DNA from 4 places in the Duganella sp. CY15W genome. Region 1 is predicted to be linked to each of the others. Evidence: predicted binding sites of a transcription regulator. Region 1 holds the regulator's gene; each other region holds the start of a gene.

The links. The regulator sigma-54, encoded in region 1, starts transcription at its own class of promoters, with help from an activator protein. The targets are predictions, from matches to a motif close to TGGCANGNAANCTGCTTT.
Region 2: a site for sigma-54 is predicted at 985-1,002, ahead of GTP58_RS25290 (PEP-CTERM sorting domain-containing protein). Genes of this name have one in related genera too.
Region 3: a site for sigma-54 is predicted at 910-927, ahead of GTP58_RS16230 (pilin). Genes of this name have one in related genera too.
Region 4: a site for sigma-54 is predicted at 1,379-1,396, ahead of GTP58_RS15980 (CmpA/NrtA family ABC transporter substrate-binding protein). Genes of this name have one in related genera too.

The regions. Positions count from the first base shown of each region.
Region 1 covers NZ_WWCQ01000002.1:243,348-245,547, reverse strand. Annotated here, with positions in the region: gene lptB (LPS export ABC transporter ATP-binding protein) at 1-454, shown strand, start outside; gene GTP58_RS10650 (RNA polymerase factor sigma-54) at 461-1,933, shown strand; gene hpf (ribosome hibernation-promoting factor, HPF/YfiA family) at 2,010-2,200, shown strand, end outside.
Region 2 covers NZ_WWCQ01000006.1:119,485-121,684, reverse strand. Annotated here, with positions in the region: gene GTP58_RS25300 (nitroreductase family protein) at 1-254, shown strand, start outside; gene GTP58_RS25295 (DapH/DapD/GlmU-related protein) at 254-919, shown strand; gene GTP58_RS25290 (PEP-CTERM sorting domain-containing protein) at 1,051-1,971, shown strand; gene GTP58_RS25285 (GlxA family transcriptional regulator) at 2,027-2,200, opposite strand, start outside.
Region 3 covers NZ_WWCQ01000003.1:276,509-278,708, forward strand. Annotated here, with positions in the region: gene sucD (succinate--CoA ligase subunit alpha) at 1-155, shown strand, start outside; gene GTP58_RS16225 (FHA domain-containing protein) at 227-805, shown strand; gene GTP58_RS16230 (pilin) at 977-1,453, shown strand; gene GTP58_RS16235 (flagellar brake protein) at 1,505-2,200, opposite strand, start outside.
Region 4 covers NZ_WWCQ01000003.1:218,109-220,308, reverse strand. Annotated here, with positions in the region: gene GTP58_RS15980 (CmpA/NrtA family ABC transporter substrate-binding protein) at 1-1,112, opposite strand, end outside; gene GTP58_RS15975 (ANTAR domain-containing response regulator) at 1,490-2,107, opposite strand.

The DNA.
Region 1 (2,200 bases):
GGAAGAAAATATCCGCGCCGTCCTCGAAATTCAAAAGGTCGACGGCAAGCCTTTATCCAAGGCTGACATTGATGAACGGCTCAATACCCTGCTGGCCGATTTGCAAATCGAAAAGCTGCGCGAGAACCAGGCGCTGTCGCTCTCCGGTGGCGAGCGTCGCCGGGTGGAGATCGCGCGCGCACTGGCGACCAATCCGCGCTTCGTGCTGCTCGACGAACCATTCGCCGGGGTCGACCCGATTGCCGTGATTGAGATTCAGCGCATCGTGCGCTTCCTCAAGGAGCGCGGCATCGGCGTCCTCATTACCGATCACAATGTGCGCGAGACGCTGGGCATCTGCGACCGCGCTTACATTATCAACCAGGGTACGGTGCTGGCATCTGGCCGTCCGGACGACATCATCGCCAACGAGTCGGTGCGGCGTGTCTACCTGGGTGAACATTTCCGTATGTAAGCCTTCATGAAACAGTCTTTGCAACTGCGCACGTCGCAGCATCTCGCGCTGACGCCCCAGTTGCAGCAGTCGATCCGGCTGCTGCAATTGTCGACGCTGGAGCTGCACCAGGAACTCGAACAGCTGCTGACCGATAACCCGCTGCTGGAGCGCCTCGACGATCCGCTCGACCACTCGCTGCGCCTGCTGGCCGATGGCGCCATCAGCCAGCAGGCGCCGGCATCGGAAGCGCCGGCCGAAGGTCCGCCAGGCGATGCACCGGCGGCCGAAGCCGACAGCTACGAAGCACCTGCCGCCGATACCGAAAGCACCACGCCCGATGCCGATATGGACTGGGGCGATTCCGGCCGCAGCAAAAATACCGATGACGAGGAATCGCGTCCGCAGCTGGAAGCGCACCACTGCACGCTGCGCGAACATCTGATGGAACAGATGCGCGTGACGGTGCTGGAAATGCGCGACCGCGCGCTGGTGGAACTCATCATCGATGCGCTCGACGAGAACGGCTATCTGGAAGAATCGCTGGACGACATCCACGCGCGCCTGCCCGAAGAACTGGCAGTGGAAATCGAAGAACTGCAGACAGCACTAAGCCTGCTGCAAAGCTTTGATCCGATGGGCGTGGGCGCACGCAATGCATCCGAATGCCTGGCCCTGCAAATCAAACGCCTGCCCGGCGTACCGTTGGTGACTAGGCGTATGGCCCTGGCCATCGTGGAAAAACACCTCACGTGGTTTGCGCAGCGCGACTTCAACAAACTGAAAAAAGCGCTGCTGTGCGATGACGAAGACCTGCGTGAAGCGCAGGCCGTGATCCGCCAGTGCAACCCGCATCCGGGCGCCGCGTTTGCATCGGATGTATCGGACTACGTGGTGCCCGATGTGATCGTTAAAAAAGCGCGAAATGGCTGGCAGGTCAGCCTCAATAACGACGTCATGCCGCGCCTGCGCGTGAACCAGATGTATGCCAACCTGCTCAAGCAGGGCAAGGGCGAAAGTGCGATGGGCGCGCAGCTGCAAGAGGCCAAGTGGCTGATCAAGAATATGCGTCAGCGCTTCGACACCATCCTGCGTGTCGCCCAGGCGATAGTAGAAAGACAAAAGAACTTTTTCTCGCATGGTGCGGTTGCCATGCGCCCCCTTGTGCTTCGCGAAATAGCTGATACACTGGGTTTACACGAGAGTACTATTTCTCGGGTAACAACTCAAAAATATATGCTGACCCCGCACGGCATGTTTGAGCTGAAATATTTCTTTGGTAGCCATGTCGCCACCGAAGCTGGCGGGGAAGCAAGTTCGACGGCGATACGTGCATTGATCGTGCAACTCACAGGAGCAGAAGACCCGAAAAATCCTTTATCCGATAGTAAGATTGCGGACATGCTGGGAGAACAGGGTATGGTGATTGCGCGACGGACCGTTGCCAAATATCGCGAAGCCCTCAAAATCCCACCAGTCAGTCTCCGCAAGTCTTTGTAGTTACTTGGTTCCTGCGCGCCCGGCAGCAAGGGGTATCGCACTAACCGTTAGAAGCGACTTATCTTTAGGAGTGTGTATGAATCTCACCATCAGTGGACATCATCTCGAAGTGACCGCAGCTATTCGCGAGTACGTGCAGAATAAACTGGAACGGGTCACCCGCCACTTTGATCAAGTGATTGATATTGCTGTCATCCTGACCGTAGATAACCTTAAAGAGAAAGAGAAACGCCAGAAGGCTGAAATCAACCTGCGTATGTCCGGCAA
Region 2 (2,200 bases), on a different contig from region 1:
AAGGACTGCAACTGCAGCCGGAGCTGACGCCGCTCATCTTCTCGCGCTATGTGCGCGAGCGCCGCAAATTTTCCGAGACCCCTGGCATGCTGACGCGCGCAGCCGAGCTGTCGCGCCACGGCGAAGCGCTGGTGGGCCAGCAGGATTGGGCGACGGCGGTCTTCATGGGCCGCATCGGTGCGGGCGAGCCGGCCATATCGCGTTCCTTGCGCCGCCCCTTGCGCGATCTGCTGGTGGTGCCGGGAGAACGGTAATGCGCGCCATCAAACCGGGCCAGATCGCCGTCTTCATCAGCCTGCTGATGTTGATACTGCTGCTGGGAATCGGCGGTACCGCGCTGCTCGCCCGCCAACTGCCACCCAGCGATTTTCGCGGTGTGGCGCTGCTGCTGCTGGCCGTGCTGCTGATCTACCTGTCCGCGTTCCTGGTGTACCGCCTGTTCCTGCTGGCGCTGCCGCTGCGCGAAGGCGAGGTGGCGGAGAATTCACGCGATGAGCTGGTCGCCAACGTCAACATCCTGTTCTATCTGCTGCTGTTCAATTCGCTGATACGCACCTACTTCATTCCGGTGCCACTCCAGCGGCTGATCTATCTCGCACTGGGCGCCAGGCTGGGCGCCAACACCTACAGCGCGGGCGTGCTGCTCGACCCGCCGCTCACCTACATCGGCAGCAACACCATCATCGGCCACGATGCCGTGATCTTCGCGCACGTGATTGAAGGCGCGCGGCTGGAACTCAAGGCGGTCCACATCGGCAACACCGTCACGATCGGCGCCAAGGCGGTGGTGATGGCGGGCGTGCAGATCGGCGACAACGCCATCGTCTCGACCGGCGCGGTGGTCACCAAGGACACCCAGATTGCCGCGGGCGAAGTCTGGGGCGGTGTGCCGGCACGCCGGCTCAAAGCTGCGCAGTGACGGAATTTTTTACACTGCCTCGTCCAGCAAATCCTAAGTCATTGATTTCAAAAGCACGCCTTTGCTGGCAAGGCTTTTGCTCTTAGCTCCTCACGGCCTCGATTCCCTTGGCCTCACCTTCAGGAGCATTCATGAAAACCTCTCCAATTGCGCTGGCCATCGCCATGCTGGCCACCGCGCTGGCGACGCCGCTGACGGCCAGCGCCGGCCCCACGCTGGGCCTGGACCCTACCGGTACTGGCGCCTACAGCACCTACGCCGACCTGTGGACCAATGTCACCGACACCGGTCTGTCCACTGGCTTTGTTCCCGGCCGCATCGTCGGCCCTGGCGCCACTGCGCCCTACCTGACCGAACTGCGCTCGCAAATGGTGGTGGGTACTATGTCGAACAGCAACATTCCCGCCATCGTCACGCCGGCCGGTCTGAACACCACGTTTGAAATCAGCAAGGTGGTACGCTTTCAGGAACTGGTCAATTCACAGACCGCCACCACCGCACACTTCGGCCTGCCCGCTACGCAGTCTGCTGCGATGGATGTGGATGCCGCGCATGCCGGTGTGCAGAACGTTGCCATCTACCTCGATAACATCACTGACGGCAGCAAGGCCGTTCCCGGCAATAACGGCAACACCGTGCGCTGCTATGGCGAAGGCGTCACCTCGGCCGGTTGCGGTGGTGGCGGCGGTGATGGCGACGGCGTGCTGATTATGTCCGGCCACCTGGTGTTCAACGACGCCAGCTTTAGCGCCTCGGGCAACGTCGGCACCGGCTCCTTCGATTCGCGCTTCATGATCGACTATGTGGACACCAATTACCTGAACGCCGTCACCGGCTCCATCTTTATCGACAAGTTCACCGGCACCACCAATGTGCCGTCGTTCTTCACCCCGACCATGATGTGGGACGGCTCCACACCCACCACGGTACCGTTCCTGAAAGTGGATTCGTCGCAAAGCTTTGCGACGATACCTGAGCCAGCCACGCTGGCATTGATTGGCCTCGGCTTTGCGGGACTCGCGCTGGGCACGCGCCGCAAGGTGCAGTCCTGACCTGTTGCAGCGGTCCTTGACAGCGGATCAGGCGTAGCCACCTGATCCGCTTTTTTTATCCACGCGTCACACGCCAGTGCGCGCGCTTGGTACGGAAGGTGTGATGCTTGCGATACTCGCCCGGACTCATGCCCATCGCCCGGCGGAACAGTTTGCTGAAGGTGCTGGCGTTGGTGTAACCGCAGGCATTGGCGATGGTTTGCAGGCTGTTCAGACTAATCTCCAGCAT
Region 3 (2,200 bases), on a different contig from region 1:
CCGCTCCTCCAGGCAAGCGCATGGGCCACGCCGGCGCGCTGATCTCGGGCGGCGCTGACACCGCGCAAGCCAAGCTGGACATCATGGAAGAGTGCGGCATCAAAGCCACCAAGAATCCATCGGAAATGGCACGTCTGCTGAAAGCCATGCTGTAATTAACAGCCGCTTGATTGTGGAATAATAAAGGGGAGCCTGCGGGCTCCCCTTTTATTTTCCGGAGATCAGATTGGCGAAGCTCATCATCTCGCGCAACGGGCAAGTCGAGCAGCAAATACAACTGAGCAAGGAACGGATGACGCTGGGCCGTCACCCGCGCAATGACATCGTCCTGGCCCATCCCGCCATCAGCGCCGCGCATGCGGCCATCACCACCATCCTCGACGATTCCTTCCTGGAAGACCTGCACAGCACCAACGGCACGTTCGTGAACGGCCACCGCATCGGCAAGCATTTCCTGCAACATCAGGATCTGATCAAGATGGCCAAGCTGGAATTGCAGTTTGTGGCCGATGGCATCCGGCCGCTGGCGGCAGCGCAACCCGTGCTGGCGGAGATTTCTGTCTTAAACGGCAACAACGCGGGCAAGCATGTGGCGCTGACCAAGCCGCAGACCACATTGGGCCGCGCCGGCGTGCAGGTGGTGGTGATCCAGCGCCATCCCGCTTTCTACACGATGACCCACACCGAAGGCGCGCTGGCGCCTCTGCTCAACGGCACGGCACTGGATCTGCATGTGCCGGAGCGGCTCAGCGATGGCGATGTCATCGACCTCAGCGGCACCGAAATGGCCTTCCGCATCGCCTGACAAAAATTGTCAGCCCAGCCTGTGCTGACAAAATGCGGCGCTCCGGACTGACAAAAAACGGCACTTCACGGCATGTTTTGCTGAAATTTTGAGCAAAAACCGGGTGGCACACCAATTGCACTAAGCAGGGTGTAGCACCCAACAATGTGTTTAACCGTGAGGAGTCGCAAAATGAAATCCATGAAAATGATGAAAAAGCAGGCACAAGCCGGCTTTACCCTGATCGAGCTGATGATCGTTGTGGCGATTATCGGTATCCTGGCCGCAGTCGCGATTCCTGCCTACAGTGATTACACGGCCAAGGCCAAGGCCGCCAACGCGATGTCGGCAGTGGATTCGCTCAAAACCGCCGTGGCGCTGTGCGCCCAGGAAGCGGGCGGCGATGCCAGCGGCTGCTCGTCGGGTCAAAACGGCGTCCCTGCTGACAACACCTTTACGGCCACCAAGGAAGTGGCCAGCGCCACTACCGCCGCCAACGGCGTGATCACCGCGACCCTGGCGACTGGCGTCGGCTCGGGCATGGACGGCAAAACCATCACCTTCGCGCCGAAAGTCGCCGCTGGCGCTTCGGCCATTACCTGGACCATCACGACCACGGTCACCAATACAGCGGCGGCGGCGGCCATCACCAAAAACAGCGTGCCTTGATAAAAGGCTGGCCTGAATGCAAAAGCCCGGCAACTGCCGGGCTTTTTTACGTTAAACGATTTTCTGGCGGTCCGCGATCAGGGCTTCGTAAGTCAGGTTTTGCAGCATGGTGTAATGCACCGGGTCGAGGTCAACGAACTGCAGGCCGTAGGTGAACACTTCCGGCTTGTCGCCCGAAGCCGGCTTGACCACGTTGATATTGCGCACCGTCGCATTGGGATTGATGCGTACCTGGCGGTTGCCGGGCTGGGCGATCAGATAAAACGACAGGCCAACCTGGCCGTCGCCATCCGGCAGCTGCTTGGGCGATTCGATGAGCGCGCCGGACACGCTCAGGTTGACCAGGAACACCGAGGTGGCACCGGCCGGGGTCGTGATCTGCGCCGGAATATCCACCTTGACCCGCATTGCCGCCCGCAGGCTGGTGCCCTGGATCGATACCGGGAAGCTCAGGTGCACATAAAACAGTGGACGCGGGAACACGCGTTGCACCACGCACGAGAACGAGCACACGTTCACGCCCGAGAACACGCGGATGGTCAGCTTGTCGCCTTCATTGAGGGAAATCGGCGCGCCATTTTCAAACGGCACTTTGACGATCATGTACTCATCCTTGACCCAGCCGATCAGGGTCGAGAAGTGCTGGATAGGTTTGATCGTCCGGTGAGTGATGAACTGTATCCTGCCGCCTACTTGCAGGTTCATTTGCTCGAACTCGTACTCCTGAGTCTTGGCTTCGCTTGGCGG
Region 4 (2,200 bases), on a different contig from region 1:
CCATCCATCAGTTTCGAGCTACGCAGAGGGCTCTTAGGTACAGGGGTTTTGGTCATGGCGGCGGCATCCTTGTACAGATCGATCTGATTGACCGCAGTGGCCACTGCCAGATAATCCGGATCGTCTTTCAGCAGCCCCCAGCGGCGATGCTGGGTCATGAACCACATGCCATCCGACAGATACGGGAAGTTGACCGCGCCGTCGTTGTAGAACTTCATATGGTTAGGATCGTCCCAGGTCTTGCCCAGGCCATTCTGGTAGCGGCCCATGATGCGCTGGTCGATTGCATCCTTGCTGGTGTTGACGTAGGACTTGTCGGCGATGACCTCAGCCATCTTGTTCTTGTTGGCCAGCGAGGCATCGATCCACTTGCCTGCTTCAAGTATCGCCGCCATCATGGCGCGGCAGGTGTTGGGATATTTTTTGGCGAATTCCAGCGTGGAGCCCAGCACCTTCTCCGGATGGTCCTTCCAGATATCCTGCGTGGTGGCGGCAGTAATCCCCACACCATCCATGATGGCGCGATGGCCCCACGGCTCCCCCACGCAGAAGCCATCCATATTCCCGACGCGCATATTGGCCACCATCTGCGGTGGCGGTACGGTGATGACCTTGGCATCCTTGAGTGGATTGACGCCGTTCGCCGCCAGCCAGTAGTACAGCCACATGGCGTGCGTGCCAGTCGGGAAAGTCTGCGCGAAAGTGTATTCACGCTTATCGGTCTGCATCAGCTTTGCCAGCGACGGGCCGTCAACCCCGCCTTTGTCCGCGACCTTCTTCGACAGTGTGATAGCCTGGCCGTTGTTATTGAGGCCCATGAGCACTGCCATGTCCTTCTTCTGGCCGCCGATGCCCATTTGGACGCCATAAAGCAGGCCATATAGCACATGGGCTGCATCCAGATCGCCATTGGCCAGCTTGTCGCGCACACCGGCCCATGACGCTTCTTTGCTCAATACGAATTTCACGCCATACTTCTTGTCAAAGCCCAGCACCGACGCCATGACCACGGAAGCGCAGTCGGTCAGCGGGATGAAGCCGATCTTGATTTCTTCTTTCTCCGGCTTGTCCGAACCTGCCGCCCATACGCCCCCCGTTGCCAAACCCAACATGCTCGCTCCCGCTACCAGACCTGCACCATGAATAATTTTTCTGCGCGTGACATTCACCGCTTCCGTCCCGGGTGGTAACGCGCGTGGTGTATCGAGCTTTTTGTATTCCATGGCTATCCCTCGTTGTAGTCGTCAATAACTATCACTATCGGCCAAAAAAAACGCCTACCCTCACGAACGCATTCATGATTGGTAGACGTCATTGTCTGGTGGGCCTTACCGCCGTTGGCAAGGCGCAGCGGCGCATCATTGCGCCTGCATACGGTTATGCAATGTCCGTGCCAACAGGCTCACAGAGGGAAATGGTGCGCAGTGGCAGGCTGTGGGCAAAAAAAATGCACCGCAATTGCGCGGTGCATCATTTTGGGGTGCGCCGGTCAGCCTAGCAGGTCTTCCACATCGAGGATGCGCTGGGCGACCTCGGACAGCTTGAGGTTTTTGCTCATGGCCATGGTGCGCAGCTTTTGATAGGCCTGGTCTTCGGTAAAGCCCTGGCGCTGCATCAGCAGGCCTTTGGCTTTTTCGATCACCTTGCGCTCGGCCAGCTTGCTCTTGGTATCGGACAGCTCGTCCAGCAGCTTCTGCTCGCGTTTAAAGCGCGCCAGCGCCACCTGCAGCACCGGCTTGATACGCTCGCTCTGCAAGCCGGCCACGATGTAGGCGGAGACGCCCGCTGCCACCGCCGCCTCCATGCTCTCCGCGTCTTCGCTCTCGGTGAACATGACAATGGGGCGGCGTTCATCGCGGGTGGCGATGACGATATGCTCCAGCACATCGCGTGCATCGGATTCCGCGTCCACGATAATCATATCGGGCTGCAGCTGCGCGATGCGGTCTGGCAGGTACATATCCGGCGGCAGCGAGGCGATGATGTCATAGCCCGCCTCCAGCAGCCCGATGCGCAACACCCGCGCGCGCTCCGCCTGCGCGTGCAGCGACTCGTCATCCTCATCGTGAATGACGGTGTTGACGACAACAATCCGCAAATTGGGCATGGCCGGCTTAAGCATGGGAGTGGCAGATGACCCTGCTGCATGCAAGAATCAAACCAGTAGTTTTGGTGTCCATGGCCAGATTCTAAGGCAGAA